Regions from separate parts of the Ligilactobacillus sp. UO.C109 genome, predicted to be linked through region 1. Evidence: a T-box and tRNA genes for the amino acid it is inferred to sense, from the RefSeq annotation. Region 1 holds a T-box; the other holds one or more tRNA genes.

Evidence for each region. The T-box of region 1 lies ahead of leuS (leucine--tRNA ligase). A T-box ahead of a tRNA ligase gene usually reads a tRNA of that ligase, here a tRNA-Leu.
Region 2: it encodes a tRNA-Leu, which carries the amino acid that the T-box ahead of leuS (leucine--tRNA ligase) is inferred to sense. The anticodon was not compared.

The regions. Positions count from the first base shown of each region.
Region 1 is NZ_JAPSFH010000027.1:746,622-756,336, reverse strand. Features, by position in the region: gene metK (methionine adenosyltransferase) at 1-563, shown strand, start outside; T-box leader at 614-821, shown strand; gene leuS (leucine--tRNA ligase) at 894-3,311, shown strand; gene OZJ21_RS08110 (amino acid permease) at 3,554-4,891, shown strand; gene OZJ21_RS08105 (putative polysaccharide biosynthesis protein) at 5,011-6,657, shown strand; gene OZJ21_RS08100 (pseudouridine synthase) at 6,668-7,384, shown strand; gene OZJ21_RS08095 (NAD(P)H-hydrate dehydratase) at 7,415-8,266, opposite strand; gene pepV (dipeptidase PepV) at 8,382-9,715, shown strand, end outside.
Region 2 is NZ_JAPSFH010000027.1:2,331-12,045, forward strand. Features, by position in the region: gene proC (pyrroline-5-carboxylate reductase) at 61-855, shown strand; gene OZJ21_RS04250 (GntR family transcriptional regulator) at 871-1,569, shown strand; gene OZJ21_RS04255 (WecB/TagA/CpsF family glycosyltransferase) at 1,643-2,377, opposite strand; gene OZJ21_RS04260 (nicotinate phosphoribosyltransferase) at 2,529-3,995, shown strand; gene nadE (ammonia-dependent NAD(+) synthetase) at 4,015-4,842, shown strand; gene OZJ21_RS04270 (Tex family protein) at 4,912-7,083, shown strand; gene OZJ21_RS04275 (SprT family protein) at 7,076-7,513, shown strand; tRNA gene OZJ21_RS04280 (tRNA-Leu) at 7,560-7,645, shown strand; gene OZJ21_RS04285 (beta-ketoacyl-ACP synthase III) at 7,736-8,716, shown strand; gene OZJ21_RS04290 (AEC family transporter) at 8,775-9,715, shown strand, end outside.

The sequences.
Region 1 (9,715 bases):
TTAGAAAAGATGTAATGGATCAAGTTATCACTAAAGTAATACCTGATAAATATTTAGATTCAAATACAAAGTATTTTATTAATCCAACTGGTCGTTTTGTAATAGGTGGACCACAAGGTGATGCTGGTTTAACTGGTAGAAAAATCATTGTTGATACTTATGGTGGATATGCTCATCATGGTGGTGGGGCGTTCTCTGGTAAAGATGCTACAAAGGTAGATAGATCAGCAAGCTATGCTGCAAGATATATTGCTAAAAATATCGTAGCTGCAGGATTAGCATCTCAAGTTGAGGTTCAAATATCTTATGCAATAGGAGTAGCTCAACCAGTTTCAGTTTCCGTTAATACATTTGGTAGTGGAAAAGTTTCAAATCAAAAGTTAGTTGATGCAATTAGAAAAGTTTTTGATTTAAGACCTGCTGGAATCATAAAAATGTTAGATTTACGTAGACCTATCTATAAGAAAACTGCAGCATATGGACATTTTGGTAGAACAGATATTGATTTACCATGGGAAAAAACTGATAAGATAAATGAATTGAAGAAAGAGTTAGATTTCTAAATTTCTCTTGAAATAGATATACTATTTTGGTATTATCATTGTAAATTATAATATGAACGTAGATAAGGAATAGTAGAGTCTGTATTTTAATTTAAGAGAGTGCATGGTTGGTGTGAATGTACTAAATAGAGATTTGAACTCGCCTTAGATGTTTCTTCATTGAAATTAGTAGGTGAAGACGGTACTTTCCGTTAGAAAAGAAGAGAGCTAATCATTTGATTGGAATATAGGTGGTACCGCGAGTTTTTCGTCCTATACGGAATAGTTTTATTTCGTATAGGCTTTTTTTATCTACAGAAGTTTATTATTTTTTTGAAAGGATGGAAATAGATGTCATATAAGCATATTGAAATAGAAAAAAAGTGGCAAAGATATTGGGAAGAACACAAAACATTCAAAACAACTGAAGATGATGATAAAAAGAATTATTATGCCTTAGATATGTTTCCATATCCATCTGGGCAAGGACTTCATGTAGGTCATCCTGAAGGGTATACAGCTACAGATATAATGGCTCGTATGAAGAGAATGCAAGGATATAATGTTTTACACCCAATGGGATGGGATGCATTCGGTTTACCTGCTGAACAATATGCGTTGAATACAGGAAACTCACCACGTGAATTTACTAAAAAAAATGTTAATAATTTTAGACGTCAAATTAAATCTTTAGGTTTATCATATGATTGGGATCGAGAAGTTAACACGACAGATCCTGCATATTATAAATGGACTCAATGGATTTTTGAACAATTATATAAAAAAGGGTTAGCTTATGAAGCTGAAGTTCCAGTTAACTGGAGTCCAGATTTAGGAACCGTTGTAGCTAACGAAGAAGTTATTGATGGTAAAACTGAACGTGGTGGTTTTCCTGTTATTAGAAAGCCAATGCGTCAATGGGTATTAAAAATCACAGCTTATGCTGATCGCTTAATAGATGATTTAGATGATTTAGATTGGCCAGAAGCAATTAAAGAACAACAACGTAATTGGATTGGTCGTTCAGTTGGTGCAGCAATAAACTTTCCTGTTTCAGGAGATGAAAATACAAAGATTGAGGTATTTTCTACTCGTCCAGATACAATATTTGGTGTTGCAGCTTTAGTATTGGCACCTGAACATGAATTGGTTAAGCAATTAACAACTCCTGAACATGAAAATGAGGTAGAAGCATACATAGAAAAAATATCTCATAAATCAGATTTAGAAAGAACAGATTTAGCTAAAGATAAAACAGGTGTATTTACAGGTAGTTATGTTGTAAATCCTGTAAGTGGAGAAAAATTACCTATTTGGATTGCTGACTATGTTTTAAATTCATATGGAACAGGTGCGGTAATGGTTGTTCCTGCACATGATGAACGAGATCATGAATTTGCTCAAAAGTTTGATTTGCCTATCGTACAAGTTATCGAAGGTGGAGATGTTCAAAAAGAAGCATATACTGGTGATGGAGTTCATATCAATTCTGATTTCCTAAATGGTATGGATAAAGACGAAGCCATTGATGCTATAAATAACTGGCTAGAAGAAAATGGAGTAGGGGAAAAGAAAGTTAACTATCGTTTAAGAGATTGGTTATTCTCTAGACAACGTTACTGGGGTGAGCCTATTCCTGTAATTCATTGGGAAGATGGTGAAACAACTTTAGTTCCAGAAGATGAATTACCTTTATATTTACCTAAAGCAACAGATATTAAGCCATCAGGAACTGGTGAAAGTCCATTAGCTAACTTAGATGATTGGGTAAATGTTGTTGATGAAAATGGTAGAAAAGGACGTCGTGAAACTAATACTATGCCACAATGGGCTGGTAGTTCCTGGTACTTCCTACGTTATATAGATCCACATAACAACCATGAAGTAGCAGATTATGAAAAATTAAAAGAATGGTTACCTGTAAACTTGTATGTTGGTGGTGCTGAACACGCTGTATTACATTTATTGTATGCTCGTTTCTGGCATAAATTCTTATATGATTTAGGTGTAGTTCCAACTAAAGAACCATTCCAAAAATTGGTAAACCAAGGAATGATTTTAGGTTCTAACCATGAAAAGATGTCTAAGTCTAAAGGAAATGTTGTTAATCCAGATGATATTGTCGAACAATATGGAGCAGATACATTACGCTTATACGAAATGTTTATGGGACCTTTAGATGCATCTATCCCTTGGAGTGAAGAAGGACTTGGTGGTGCACATAAGTTCATCAACCGTGTTTGGAATTTATTGATTGATGAAAATGATAATTTGCGTGACAGAGTAACTACAATTAACAATCATGATTTAGATAAGATATATAATGAAACTGTTAAGAAAGTTACAGAAGACTATGAGGCTATGCACTTTAATACTGCAATTTCCCAATTAATGGTTTTTGTTAATAATGCTTATAAAGCAGATTCATTACCATTGGAATATGTGGAAGGCTTAGTAAAATTGTTATCACCAGTTGTTCCTCATATTACAGAAGAATTATGGTCTAAGTTAGGTCATGTAGGTAGCATAGCATATGCTAAGTGGCCAACCTATGATGAAAGCAAGTTAGTTGAAGATGTTGTAGAAATTGTTATTCAAATTAACGGTAAAGTAAGACAACATTTACAAGTGTCTAAAGATGCTAGTCGTGAAGAATTACAAGACCTAGCTTTGAACGACGAAAGAATAAAACAAGAACTTGCTGATAAAGAAATTAAGAAGGTTATTGCAGTTCCTGGTAAATTAGTGTCAATTGTAGTAGCAAAATAAAATTTTAATATTAGTAATTAAGTTAAAAGATTCGTATCTCATGAAGTACGGATCTTTTTTATTATAGTTAATCTCTCTAATATGTAATACTAAAAATTTATGAAACACAAAAAGGTGAATATTAATGGAGAGAAAAAAATATTTATTCGGAAGTATACTTGCTACTTAAAGGAATTTTTTATAAAATGGTAATTACAATATAAAAATTTTCTGAAAATCCTAAATTATAAAGGAGATTTTACATGAAAAATGAATTATCTCGAGCTTTAACTCATCGACATGTTCAGATGATAGCAATTGGTGGCGCGATAGGTACAGGGTTGTTCTTGGGATCAGGTTCAGCAATTCAAAAGGCAGGACCAGCTCTGATATTAGCCTACTTAATTGCGGGTATTTTTTGTTTTTTTATGATGCGTGCAATTGGTGAATTAATTTTATCTGATAAAAGTAAAAATTCATTTATTGAATTTGTTAAGGTATACATGGGAAGAGGATGGGAGTTCATTATAGGATGGACTTATTGGTTATGTTGGGCAAGTTTGGCAATGGCTGACTTAACTGCTAGTGGTATTTATTTAAGATATTGGTTTCCGAATCTTCCTCAATGGTTGACAGCATTGATAATCATTCTTGTTCTATTAATTTTCAACTTACTCAGTGTAGGATTATTTGGTGAATTAGAATCGTGGTTTTCTAGTATTAAAGTTTTAGCGATTTTAGCATTAATAGGCACAGGTATTATTTTATTGCTCACCCAGGCAAATGTAGGCGGAAATGAAGTTAGTATCATGAATTTATTTAATCATGGTGGCTTCTTTCCTAAAGGGGCAATAGGATTTATGGCAGCTTTTCCAATGGTTATATTTGCTTTTACTGGTATTGAAATGGTCGGTCTAGCTTCTGGAGAAACTGCTAATCCAGAAAAAGATATTCCACAAGCAATCAATACATTGCCTTTTAGAATAGGATTGTTCTATATAGGTTCGATGTTCGTATTGATGTGTATTTATCCTTGGAATGAAATTGTTACAACTTCTAGTCCATTTGTGCAAGTATTTAATGGAATTGGTATCAAATTTGCTGCTGGAATTATCAATTTTGTAGTATTAACAGCTGCATTATCAGCATGTAATAGTGCGATTTTTAGCACAAGTAGAACTTTATTTGTTTTGTCACATAGTGGTCATGCACCTAAATCTTTTGGTCAAACTAATAATCGGAGTATCCCAGTTAAATCATTGTTATTCTCTTCAAGTTCATTATTTTTAATAGTTATATTGAATTATGTACTACCTAAGAGTATTTTTGATATTATTTCTGGTGTAGCAACGGTTAGCTTTGTTTTTGTATGGATTGCATTAGTTTGGTGTCACTATCAATATCGAAAAAATAGCCCAAATAATAATGAAAAAATTTTTCCAATGCCATTGTATCCGGTAAGTAATGTTATAACAATGATCTTTTTTGTTTTAGTATTAGTTTTATTAACTTTTAATACTAATACATTAATGTCACTTATCTTTTCAATAGTTTGGTTTGGAATTTTGGGAGCAATATATTTCTTTAAAGCTAGAAAGTAGTTTATAAAGCTGGTTAGAATTATCCTAACTGGCTTTTTTAAATGCTTATTTGCAGTCATTAGTAAAATGATTTAAAATTAATGGGCTAAGTATTTTTTGGAAGTAGGAATTACATAAAAATGAATGATAATAATGAACAAATAAAAAAAGATTTAGAAGAAACTTCTTCTAAAGAAAAAATGTTGAAGGGCTCAGCTTGGATGACAGCTGGGAGTATTTTTTCTAGAATTCTGGGAGCAATTTATATTATTCCATGGGCAACTTGGTTTGGAGTTAATTATTTACAAGCAAATGCCTTATTTACTAAGGGATATACTGTTTATGCATTATTTTTGATGCTGTCTACTGCTGGAATTCCATCTGCAGTGGGTAAACAAGTTGCACATTATAATTCTCTTAATGAATATGGAATCGGTAGGCGATTATTTAAGCGAAGTTTAGGTGTAATGATGTTTTTAGGAATTATCAGTGCAATGATTTTGTGGTTTATTGCACCATTAATTTCTCAAGGGGATGCAGCAGTTATTCCTGTATATCGTTCTTTAGCAGTTACATTGCTTTTGATTCCGGTAATGAGTTTAACTAGAGGCTTTTTCCAAGGATATTTTGATATGGCTCCGTTCGCTATATCACAATTAGTAGAACAAGTTGCTAGAATTGTTTATATGTTAGCAGCAACATATCTAATTACTCAGGTGTTACATGGAAGTTACCAGAGCGCAGTAGTTCAATCAACTTTTGCAGCATTTATAGGAGCTGTTTGTGGCTTATTAGTTTTATTATGGCATTATTGGCGAAAACGACCAACTATGAATTATCTTTTAGCTCACAGTAATAATAAACTAGAAGTTTCTGATAAGAGATTAATAAAGGAAATATTGTATCAATCGATACCTTTCATCATTATTGGATCAACTACAACTTTGTATAATTTATTTGATCAATTTAGTTTTCCAACAATTATGAGTTTTGTTACTGATTATAGTACTAAAGAAATTAATGCATTATATGCTTTATTTGCGGGAAATGCCAATAAATTGATAATGATTACTATTTCAGTTGCTGCTGCGATGGCTGACACTGCAATTCCATTATTGGCTCAAGCTGTTACAAAAAATGATAATGAAGAAGTTTCAGCTGCTTTATTAGATTCGATAGAATTATTCTTTTTTGTAATGTTACCTTGTTCTTTTGGAATGGCTGCAGTTTCCAGACCACTATATGTTTTATTCTATCCATATGATTATACAGGTATCTTTGTATTAGCCTTTTCATCATATATAGCTTTAGCATTAGGCTTATTTATGGTTTTAGCAGCATTACTTCAAGGAATATATGAAAATACAATAGCAATTAAATTTGCGGTAATTGGAATGATTGTCAAAGTTATAATACAATTCCCATTAACAGCATTTTTACATGTATATGGTCCTTTAGCAGCTACAGGTATAGGAATGACCGTAAGTAATGTATTAATTTTTAGATACTTGTATTTCAAATATAATTTAAATATTAATAAATTACAGAAAAATACTAATATGATGATGTTATTCAGCCTATTTATGTTTATTGTAGTACTCGTTATATCTTTTGCTTTAGGGAAAGTAACAAATACATATAGCAAATTCCAATCCACCATTGTGTTAATAATTGGAGCCGGAATTGGAGGATATATTTATGCTTTCTTAAGTTTGAAGGCAAGACTAGCTGATGATATTTTAGGTGCTAGAGCTAACTTTTTAAGAAGAATATTAAGAATTAAATAGCGTGATGTATATGAGATTAGATAAGTTTTTAAGTCAAACAGGAAAGTTTACAAGAGCGGAAGCAAAAAAGGTTATAAAGGCTAAAAGAGTAAGGTTAAATGGTGAAGTTGTCAAAGACGGAAAGATAAAAATAAATGAAGACTCAGATAAAATTTTTTTAGATGGGGAACTTTTAGCTTTGAATAACAAAGAAGTATATTATATGTTAAATAAACCTGCAGGAGTTGTGTCAGCTACTAGGGATGATAAAGATAAGACGGTAATTGATTTAATAAATTTTCCTGGAAGAAAAGAAGATCTATTTCCTGTAGGTAGACTAGATAAGGAAACAACAGGATTATTAATTATCACAAATGATGGAAAATTTGCTCATGACATTATTTCTCCTAAAAAACATGTATCTAAAACATATGAAGCAGTAGTTACTGGAAAAATATCAGAAAAAGAGGTTAAAATATTTTCTCAAGGTATGGAATTAGCCAATGGGGATAAATTACAGCCTGCACAACTTGATATAATATCTTATTCTGAGAAGGATGATACTAGCAAAGTTAGAGTTATTATTCATGAAGGGAAATATCACCAGATTAGACGAATGTTTGGAGCAGTGTCTCAAAGAGTGTTAGAACTAGATAGAGTAAAGATAGGACTGCTTGAATTGGATGATACTTTGGAAAGAGGAGAATATAGGGAGTTAACAGAAAAAGAATTAAATTTAATAAAATAAGGAGAAGAGGACTAAATTTGTCCCTTCTCCTTATTTTTGTTTAGAAATAACTTTTAACATCGTTTTTTGAATCTTTTTAATAATATCTGTTGGTAATGTTACATAGTATTTATGAGATAAGTTTTCAGCTATATAGCTGTGTAAATAAACAGCTGCGTTAATTCTTTCATCTAGTGAACTTTCCTTAAACTGTGTGATAAATGCAGCTAGGATACCGGTTAAGATATCCCCCATACCACCAGTTGCCATAAAAGGACCACCAATTGTTAAATTATCAATAGTTCCTGATTGATGATAAATAGTAGTATGGTGTTTTTTTAAAATAACAGTAGCATTTAGCAATGTTTGTTTTTGTAAGTTGATGTCATCAATTTGTTTATCTATAGGAATACCAGATAGTCTTTGCCATTCCATCTGGTGAGGAGTAAAAATAATTTTTTTATTGTTAGCAATCAATTCTTTTAAGGAGTCATTTTCAGATATGAGAGTGATTGCTGAACCGTCAATTATGCAAAGTTGATTATCAGAGATATTACTTAATGTAACTTCAAGAACTTCTTTAGCTCTATTATCAGTACCTAATCCAGGGCCTACAACTACTGCATCAGCCGTTGAAATAGCAGTTGTAAGAGATACCTTATCAAAAAAATTAATAAACATTGCTTCTGGTACGACGGAATGTAATGAAGATAGATTTTCTTTATTAGTTGCAACAGTAACTAGCCCAGCGCCAGCGTGGACAGCAGCAGAAGCAGCCATAATTATAGCTCCACCATAGTTAATATTTCCGCCAATGAGCAATACTCTACCAAAATTACCTTTATGACTGTTAGGCTCACGTTTTTTAATAACCTTTTGTAAAATATCAAGTGTAATCTCCATAAATAGTACACCAGCCTTTTTTTAAGATATAATTATTATAATTCAAAATTCGTTTATTTTGAAAAAATTATGCTATTATTAAATAGTAAACATTTTTTAGGAGATGAATTATAGAATGGCAATAGATTGGAAAGCAGAAGTTGAAAAAAGACGAGACGATATTCTCGAAGATTTAAAAACAATGCTTCGAATTGAAAGTGTACGAGATGAGAGCATAGCAACAGCTGATGCACCTTTAGGACCAGGCCCCAAAGAAGCTCTAGATGCTTTTTTGAATATTGGTAAACGTGATGGATTTGAAGTTGAAGAATTCGATGGTATGGCTGGACACATTAAATTTGGAGATGGTAAAGAAGATTTAGGTATTCTAGCACACGTTGACGTAATGCCAGCTGGTAAAGGTTGGGATACAGATCCATTTGATCCAGTTATTAAAGATGGAAAATTATATGCTCGTGGTGCCTCTGATGATAAAGGACCAAGTATGGCAGCATATTATGGATTAAAGATTGTTAAAGAATTAGGATTACCAGTTAAAAAGAGTGTACGTTTTATTTTAGGTACTGATGAAGAAAGTAGTTGGAGAGGAATGACTCACTACTTTGAAAAGATGCCTAAGCCAACAATTGGTTTTTCACCAGATGCATTTTTCCCAATCATCAATGGTGAAAAAGGTAATTTCAGTATGCTTGTAAAATTCGATGGTAAAAATGGTGATGAATTAAAATTATTATCCTTTGATTCTGGTTTACGTGACAACATGGTTCCACGCGATGCAGTAGCCGTTGTTGAAGGTAATGATCTTGAAAGTATGGCTGCTGATTTCAAGCAATATGTTGCTGAAAATAGTGTTTTAAGTGGCGATGCAGAAATTAAAGATGGAAAATTAGAATTATCCTTAATTGGTAAGGCTGCTCATGCACAAGAACCACGTAATGGCGAAAATGCAGGAACTTACTTAGCTGTATTCTTGAATAAGTACAATTTTGCTAAGGATGCCAAGGGATACTTAGCCTTTGCTGCTGAATACTTACATCAAGATTCACGTATGGATAATTTTGGAATTAGCTATACTGATGAAGTAATGGGCGATTTAACTATGAATGCTGGTATCTTTACATTTGAAGCTGGCAAAGGTGGAGAAATTACTTTGAATTTCAGATATCCTAGAGGTATTGATGATGAATATGTATTCAATGCTGTTAAGAAAGCTGCAACTAAATTAGAAGCTGTTTCATTTGAAAAGAAGGAACATGCAATGGTACCACATTATGTCTCACCTGAAGATCCATTGGTTTCAAAATTATTGGCTGTTTATAGTCGTCAAACAGGTCAAGAAGCTCATGGCATGGTTGTCGGTGGGGGAACTTATGGTAGATTGTTAGAACGTGGTGTAGCATTTGGCGCTATGTTCCCAGGTGTTGAAGACACAATGCACCAAGCAAACGA
Region 2 (9,715 bases), 740 kb from region 1:
GATGATTTGCGCTTTTTTATTACATTTATTATTACTGTAAAGCAAAGGATGGTTGAGATTATGAAGATTGGTTTCATAGGTGTAGGGAATATGGCAAAGGCCATAATTGAAGGTTTAATGAGTAAGGGTGTAGAAGCAAAGAATATTTTTATTCATAGTGCACATAAATCCAATTATGAAGTATATAGTCGAGAAACTGGAGTATCTGCTTGTGAAAGTAATAGTGAAGTTATTGAAAAATCAGATGTTGTTTTCTTAGCAGTAAAACCAATTGTAGTAGAAAAAGTATTAAAGGAAGTAAAAGATTCAGTTCTAACTCACAACCCAGTCCTAGTATCTGTTGTAACAGGTGTATCTGTAGCTGAGTTGGAGGATACACTAGGAAGTAAAGATGTAAAAATAGTAAGAACAATGCCTAACGTTAATGTAGAGATAGGTGAAGGAATGACAGCTTTACATAAGAATGATAATGTAAGTGATGAAGATTACCAACTTGTAAGAGAATTATTCGAAAAGATAGGCAAAGTTGCGGAAATTGAAGAAAAAGACTTTAGCACATTCGTAGCTTTAGCTGGAAGTTCTCCAGCCTTTGTATACTTCTTTATTGATAGTTTAGCACGTTCAGGTGTTAAATATGGATTAAATAAGCAAAAAGCAACTCAAATAGCTGCACAAGCTGTTTTAGGAAGTGCATTAAAAGTGTTGAAATCAGATAAAACACCATGGGAATTAGTAGATGATGTTTCCTCTCCTGGTGGAACAACAGTAGCTGGATTATTAGCAATGGAAGAAGCTGGGTTTATGACTTCTATTGTTAAAGGAGTAGATGCAACAATTTCAAAAGATAAAGGATAGAGAGGGGGATATAAGATGGTATCACCTGTTTATATACAGATTCATAATCAAATAAAAAAGGATATAGAAGCTGGCAAGTGGAAAATAGGAGAAAAGATTCCATCAGAAAGAGAATTAGCTGAAAATTTTTCTGTTAGTAGAATGACTTTACGTCAAGCTATTCAAACTTTAGTGGACGAAGGAATCCTTGAGAGAAAAATTGGCTCAGGAACTTTTGTAGCAAGAAAAAAAGTTCAGGAAAAAATGTCTGGAATTACGAGTTTTACAGAAATTACAGAAGCTCAAGGAAAAGTACCAACTAGTAAAACCGTCTCTTATTTAATTACTATTCCCTCACTAAGTGAAAGTGAAAAATTGAATTTAGATGATAATCAGAAAGTCTTAAGGATGGAAAGAATTAGATTTGCTGATGATGTGCCTATTTGTTTTGAAGTGGCCACAGTACCATTAGAATTGGTAAAGGATTATGACAAAACTCAGATTACTTCATCTTTATATAGAACTCTAGAAGAAAATGGGTTAATTATTGGTCATGCTCAACAAACGGTATCTGCTATGTTAGCTTCAGAAAGAATAGCGGACTTTTTACAATTAAAGAAAGGTGATGCTATTTTAAGGTTAAGACAAGTTTCTTTCTTACAAGATGGAAGTCCTTTTGAGTATGTACGTACCCAATATGCAGGTGATAGGTACGAATTTTATTTAGAAAAATAGTGTAGCAATAAAATAATGGCTTAGAATCAATGTTGTGAGTAACATGATTTTAAGCCATTTTTAGTATACTAACTTATTTTTTTAAGAATTTTTCTCTGTATATGAGTAACATGTATTTAGGTAGAGCCATCATTCTAATTATTCGTTGAGGTTCTTGAAGAAGACGATAAAACCATTCTAAATGGTGTTTTTGCCAAAAAATTGGTGCACGTTTTGAGTATCCGGCTAGGACATCGAAACTACCACCGACTCCCATCCAAATAGAATCAGAAATATGGCGATACTTGTTAATAAAAAATTCTTGTTTAGGAAATCCTAGTGCTACCAAAATAATATCTGGGTTACTATTCTTTATTGTTTCGACAATATAGCTATCATCTTTAAAATAACCATTATTGATTCCAGCAACATGGATTCCTGGGTAAGTTTCCTTAATTTTTGAAGATAATGTCTGTGCAACTTCAGGTTTAGCACCTAAAAAATAAATTTTTTTATGTTCTTGATTTGCCCAAGAAAGTAGTGAAAGCATAGTATCATAACCTGTAACTCTTTCAGGAAGAGGCTTTTTAAGAATTTTAGCTCCTTTAATAATTCCAATACCATCAGCTACAACATAGTCTGCAGAGTTTATAATATTAGCATATTCTTTATCTTTTCTAGCAGCAAGTACAATCTCAGGATTAGCAGTAACTACAAAACGATTCAAGTGAAGATTAGAGTCAATTTTTAATTGATCTACAAACTGCTTGTTAGTTATTGGCAGAAAATTAATTCCTAAGATATTTACGAGTTTTGATTTATTAAACATAGAATCCTCTTTCAAATAAAATTTAAATTAATTATACAATATTTTTAGACGATATTTACTAAAAGTGATAAAATAAAAGTTAAATTAGTAATTCGTACATTTTGTATGAAAATATAACCCAGTTCATAGTAACTGAGGAGGACATAGAGTTATGAAAAAAACATTACCAGATGATAGTTATACTTTACATACTGATTTGTATCAATTAAATATGATTGAGACATATTGGAGAAGGGGTATTGACCAGAAAAAAGCAATTTTTGAAGTTTTCTTTAGAGATTTGCCTTTTGATAATGGTTATGCTATTTTTGCTGGTTTGGAACGACTTGTTTCCTATATCAATAAGTTGAAATTTACTGAGACAGATTTGGAATACTTACGGGATGAAGTTGGTTACAAAGATGATTTTATTGATTATCTTAGAAATTTCAAATTTACTGCTACAATTCGTTCTGTTGTTGAAGGAGAAGTCGTTTTTAACAAAGAACCATTAATTCAAGTTGAGGGTCCTTTGGTAGATTGTCAGTTAGTTGAGACTGCTATTTTAAATATTGTAAATTATCAAACTTTGATAGCAACTAAAGCTGCTAGAATTCGTTCTGTAGTTGGAAATGATGCTTTAATGGAATTTGGTACTAGACGTGCTCAAGAACTAGATGCAGCCATCTGGGGAACAAGAGCAGCTTATATTGGTGGTTTTGATGCTACAAGTAATGTACGTGCAGGAAAGATTTTTGGTATTCCTGCTAGTGGTACCCATGCTCATGCACTCGTACAAGCATATCGTAATGATTATGAAGCATTTAAAGCATATGCAACTACACATAAAGATTGTGTATTCTTAGTAGATACATATGATACATTGAAGAGTGGTGTTCCAAATGCTATCAGAGTCGCTAAAGAAATGGGCGATAAGATTAATTTCTTAGGTGTAAGAATAGACTCTGGTGACATGGCTTATATATCTAAACGTGTGCGCGAACAATTAGATGAAGCAGGATTTAAAGATGCTAAAATATATGCTTCAAATGACCTAGATGAAAAAACAATCATGAACTTGAAAATGCAAGGTGCTAAGATTAGTGTTTGGGGTGTAGGTACTAAGTTAATAACAGCTTATGACCAACCAGCCTTAGGTGCGGTATATAAGATGGTAGCCATTGAAGATGAAAATGGTGAAATGGAAGATACTATTAAGATTTCAAGTAATGCTAGCAAGGTTTCTACACCTGGTCGTAAGCAAGTATGGAGAATTAATAAGAAGGCTGATGGAAAGTCTGAAGGAGATTACGTTGCTTTATGGTATGAAGATCCACGTAATGAAGAAGAATTATACATGTTCCATCCTCAATATACTTACATTAACAAGAAAGTCAAAGATTTTACTGCAAGACCTTTATTAAAAGATATTTTTGTTGATGGTGAACAAGTATATGACTTGCCATCCTTGAATGAAATTAAACAATATGCCCATGAAAGATTGGATAGTTTGTGGGAAGAATATCGTCGAGAATTGAATCCACAAGAATATCCTGTTGATTTATCTAAAGATTGTTATGATAATAAGATGAAGATAATCCATGATATTCATGAAAAAATTAATAGTGGTAAAATTTAAAAGAGAAGAAGGTTTAATTATGCGCCCTTTACAAGAGAGAATTATCAATGAATTGAAAGTAAAGCCAGAAATTAATGCGGAAGAAGAAATTCGTCGTTCAGTAGATTTTCTAAAAGATTATTTGAAAAAACATCCATTTCTAAAAGCATTAGTGTTGGGAATATCTGGTGGACAAGATTCTACCTTAGCTGGAAAGTTATCTCAAATGGCGATTTCTGAATTGCGTGAAGAAACAGGCGACGATGTTTATCAATTTATTGCTGTACGATTACCTTATGGAGATCAAGCTGATGAACAAGATGCTATGGATGCAATTGAATTTATGCAAGCTGATAAGACTGTTAGAGTAAATATAAAACAAGCAGCTGATGCAATGGTTCAAAGTATCGAAGAAAATGGACTTGAAATTAGTGACTTTAATAAGGGTAATATTAAGGCACGTGAAAGAATGATTGCTCAATATGGAATTGCTGGTGCTGTTTCAGGAGCAGTGGTAGGTACAGATCATGCAGCTGAAGCAATTACAGGTTTCTATACTAAGTATGGTGATGGTGGTGCAGATATTACTCCACTTTGGCGTTTAGATAAACGTCAAGGAAGAGCGATGTTAGAATTATTGAATGCACCTGAACATTTATACAAGAAAGTTCCAACTGCTGATTTGGAAGAAGATAGACCAGCCTTACCTGATGAAGTTGCCTTAGGTGTTACTTATAACGATATTGATGATTATCTAGAGGGTAAAGAAGTAGCTGATAATGTAGCAGAAAAAATTGAAAATTGGTTCTTAAAAACAGAACATAAACGTCATATGCCAATTAATGTATACGATACATTTTGGAAATAGATGTTTTTTAAAAGTTAGGTAAGTTCTAAGACAAGCCTAACTTTTTTATTATGAGAAAGGAAAGTATCGATGGATAAAAAAGTTTTAAAATTAACTAATGCTGAATTAAAGTATAATCCTAAAAAAATAGAAAAAGTAATTGAATTGCTAGAAGAAGGAAATACTATTCCTTTTATAGCTAGATATAGAAAAGAACTAACTGGAAGTTTAGATGAAGTCCAATTAAGAGAAATCCAAGTAACTTATCAAAGAAATGAAAAGATAGAAACACGTAAGAGTGAAGTTCTTAAGAAAATTTCAGAACAGAATAAACTTACAGAAGATATAAGAAATAAAATAAATAATGCAAGTACTCTTCAAGAGGTCGAAGATATTTATTTACCTTATAAGAAGAAAAGAAAAACTAAAGCACAAAAGGCAGTTGCAAATGGATTAGAACCATTAGCTAAGTGGTTATTGAGAGTAAATAGCGATGCTCCAATGGTAGAAGCTAAGAAGTATCTTAATAAAGAAGTACCTGATGAAGAAGTTGCCTTAAATGGTGCTGTTGATATTTTAGCAGAAGCATTTGGTGAAGAAGCACAATTAAGAGATTGGATGCGAAAGCAAATGTCTAGAAAAGGAGTATTAATTGCTAAGGAAAAAGATAGTAAGAAAGATGAAAATGGTACCTATGAAGATTACTATGATTTCGAACAAGTAGTGTCTAAATTAACATCATATCGAATTCTAGCAATTAACCGCGGTGAAAAAGAAGGAATTTTACGAGTAAAAATAAGTACAGATGACGATTATGCGCTAAGATATTTACATTCTAGAATAATTGGTAGTAAGAAAAGTACAAGTAATGACTATGTAGAAATGGCATATACTGAAGCGTATAAAAAATTTATCAAACCTGCCATTGAAAGAGAGCTTCGAGCAACTTTAACTGAAAAAGCTGAAAATGAGGCTATTAAAGTTTTTGGTGAGAATTTGTACAATTTATTAATGCAAGCTCCTTTGAAAAATAAAATTATTTTAGGAATGGATCCAGCATTTAGAACTGGTTGTAAATTAGCGATTATTGATGAGACTGGGAAATTTTTAGTTAAAGATGTGATTTATCCACATGAAAAGCATAAAGGCGAGAAACCAAATCCTGAATTAAGAAAAGAAGCTGCTGAAAAATTAGAGACATTGATAAATAGATATAATGTTGACATGATAGCAATTGGGAATGGTACAGCAAGTCGAGAATCAGAAAAATTTGTAGCAGAAGTTTTAAAGAAGATAGATAAAGAAGTATATTACGTAATTGTAAATGAATCAGGAGCTTCTGTATATTCAGCAAGTGAAATAGCAAGAGATGAATTCCCGAATTTTAACGTAGAAGAACGTTCGGCTGTAAGTATAGCTCGAAGATTGCAAGATCCTTTAGCAGAATTAATAAAGATTAATCCTGAATCAATTGGTGTGGGACAATACCAGCATGATTTACCACAAAAGCAACTAGATAGCGAAGTTGAAGCGACTGTTGAAACTGCAGTTAATAAAGTTGGTGTGAATTTGAATACAGCTAGTATCCAATTACTAACCTATATTTCTGGATTGAATAAAACAACAGCTCAAAATATTATTCTTTATCGTGAAGAAAATGGAAAATTTCAAAATCGAAAAGAGTTAAAAAAGGTTCCTAGATTAGGTCCTAAAGCTTATGAGCAGGCGGCAGGCTTTTTAAGGATTATTGATGGGAATGAGTCTCTAGATAATACAGATATACATCCAGAAAGTTACACGCTAGCAGAAAAATTGATAAAGGATCTAGGTATTACTAAAGAAGATATGGGTACTAACACTATAAACGATAAGTTAGCGAAATTTAATGTTGAAAGATATGCAATAGATAATGAATTAGAAGTAATAACTGTTAAAGATATTGTAAAAAGTTTGATGAAACCAGGGCGCGATGGTCGAGAAAGTATGCCAATGCCTTTATTGAAATCAGATATTTTAAAAATAGAAGATTTAAAAGCAGGAATGCAACTAGAGGGTACGGTAAGAAATGTTGTTGACTTTGGGGCATTCGTTGATATTGGTGTAAAACAAGATGGACTAGTGCATTTATCAAAATTAAGTAAGAAATATGTTTCTAATCCACGAGATATAGTTGCGGTAGGACAGATAGTTACTGTTTGGGTTGAAGATGTTGATTTAAACAGAAAGAGAATTCAATTAACAATGGTAAATCCAAATGAATAATAGAGAACTATTAGAACTAACTCGAAAAATTTCTAATTCTTATTTTAATAGAGAATTTAAGCACGAAATAAAGTTTAATAGTAGGTTGAGGACAACTGGGGGACGGTATTTTTTAAGTAATCATAATATAGATATTAATCCTAGGATGTTAACAGAATGTGATATGGATACTTTGATAGGTGTCATTAAACACGAACTATGCCATTATCATCTCCATATTAATGGTTATGGGCATCAGCATAGGGATAAAAATTTTAAAATATTATTGAAAAAAGTTGGAGGTTTAAGATATGCTCCAACTTTAAAGGCAAGCTATAAAAATATTTATGTTTGCCAAAATTGTGGAAAAAAGTATTATCGACAAAGAAAAATAAATACTAGCAAATATGTATGTTCTCATTGTCACGGGAAATTAAAATTAATTGAATAAGCACTTGCTAAATAGGGTTAAACTTGATATAATTATCTCTGTTGTCGCGGGTATGGCGGAATTGGCAGACGCGTCAGACTAAGGATCTGGTGGGCATTATTGCCCGTGATGGTTCGAATCCATTTACCCGCATACAGAGGTGAGCATAGGAGTCTATATTGGCTACTATGCTTTTTTATTTTATAATATATTTTGATGACTAAAAATAAAGTGAGGTTCTTTATGAATAAGGGAATAAAAATGGTATCTATAGCAGGTTACCTACCTGATAATGTTGTGACAAATGATGACTTGAGCAAAATTATGGAAACATCTGATGAGTGGATTCAAAGTCATACAGGTATTAAGCAAAGGTACTATGCTTTTAATGAAAATACGTCAGATTTAGCTACTGAAGTAGGAAAAAAACTTCTAGAAAGAGCAAATCTTAAGTCAGAGGACATAGATTTATTAATAGTATCAACTATCTCTCCAGATGCAATTACACCATCTACAGCAGCTATTGTAGAGAAAAAGTTAAATTTAAAGTCAGCTTTTGCCTTTGATATTTCTGCAGCTTGTGCTGGGTTCATCTATGCTTTAAGTACAGCCCATAAATTTTTAGTTTCAGGTTTATATCGTCGAGCAATGGTAATTAGTGCTGAAACAAATTCTAAAATGATGGATTTTAAGGATAGGACATCAGCTGTTTTCTTTGGCGATGGTGCTGCTGGAATGATTGTAGAGGCGACTGATGATGAAAAAGAAAACATTTATTTATCTGAGAAATTGGTTACGGTAGGAAATGAGGAAGTTATTCATAGTGGTAGAATTGCTCCTCTTAAAGAAATATCTAGTGATAATTATCCAAGTATGGATGCTTTTTATCAGAATGGGAGAGAAGTTTATAATTTTGTAACAACAGATATAGTTAAGCATATTAAGGGATTTTTAGAGACAAATAAAGTAAACTCCAAAGATTTGTCGTATGTTGTAACTCATCAGGCTAATTTACGATTGATAGAAATTATATCAAAAGAGATTGAAGTTCCTCTAAATAGGGTGGCAACTGATGTTAAGGAATGTGGTAATACTTCTTCTGTTGGAATACCATTAGCCTTGGCTAGAAAGTTTGAGGATGAAAATATAACAGGTAAGGTTCTATTAACAGGTTTTGGTGCTGGTTTAGCTTATGGATCTATTCTTTTAGAATTTGGTGAATAATTGATGATAATTGTATGTTATACTATTCATTAATTAAGGATAGAGAAAGAGTGATTAGATGGCAGTATTTTTCCAGAGTATCTCCGGTGTATTAGTAATCTTGGTAATGATTGCTGTGGGATATTTTTTAGAGCAAAAGGGATGGTTTGATGATAAATCAACCAAATTAATTGCTAAAATCGTTACCCAAGTATCATTACCTTGTTATATGTTGGGGACAATTGTTAGTAAATTTTCAGCTAAAGAATTATTACGAATGATACCTGATTTGAGATTCCCGGTAATTTCGATGTTAATTTTGATGGGAATTGCTTTTGCCGTTGTTCATATTTTTAAAATCCAGGATAAACATGCGGGTTTATTTACTTCAATGTTTTTTAACTCTAATACAGTTTTTGTAGGTTTACCGATTAATATGGCCTTATTTGGTAATAAAAGTATCCCCTATGTATTAATTTATTATATGGCTAATACAACATTTTTTTGGACAATTGGTACTTACTTAATCCAAAGAGATGGTGATAAGAAAACAGCTTTTAATTTAAAAAGAACATTAGGTAAAATATTTTCACCTCCATTGTTGGGATTTATAGTTGGGGTTATCTTTGTATTGTTAAAAGTGAAATTACCGACATTTGTTAACTCAGATTTATTATATCTAGGTAATTTGACAATACCATTGTCTATGATTTTTATCGGTATTTCAATTTCTAAAGCAGGACTTAATAGAATCTCTATTGGAAAAGATAATCTTTTGTTGTTATTAGGGAGATTTATTTTAGCTCCTCTAATGATGTACATACTAGTTACACCTACTAATATTCCTTTGTTAATGAAGCAAGTATTTATTTTACAAGCAGCGATGCCAGTTATGACGAATGCTCCTGTTGTAGCTAACTTATATGGAGCAGATTCGGAATATGCAGCTGTAATGGTTACAGAAACCACGTTAACATCATTAATTGTTGTTCCAATATTGATGGTAATAACGCAAAATAT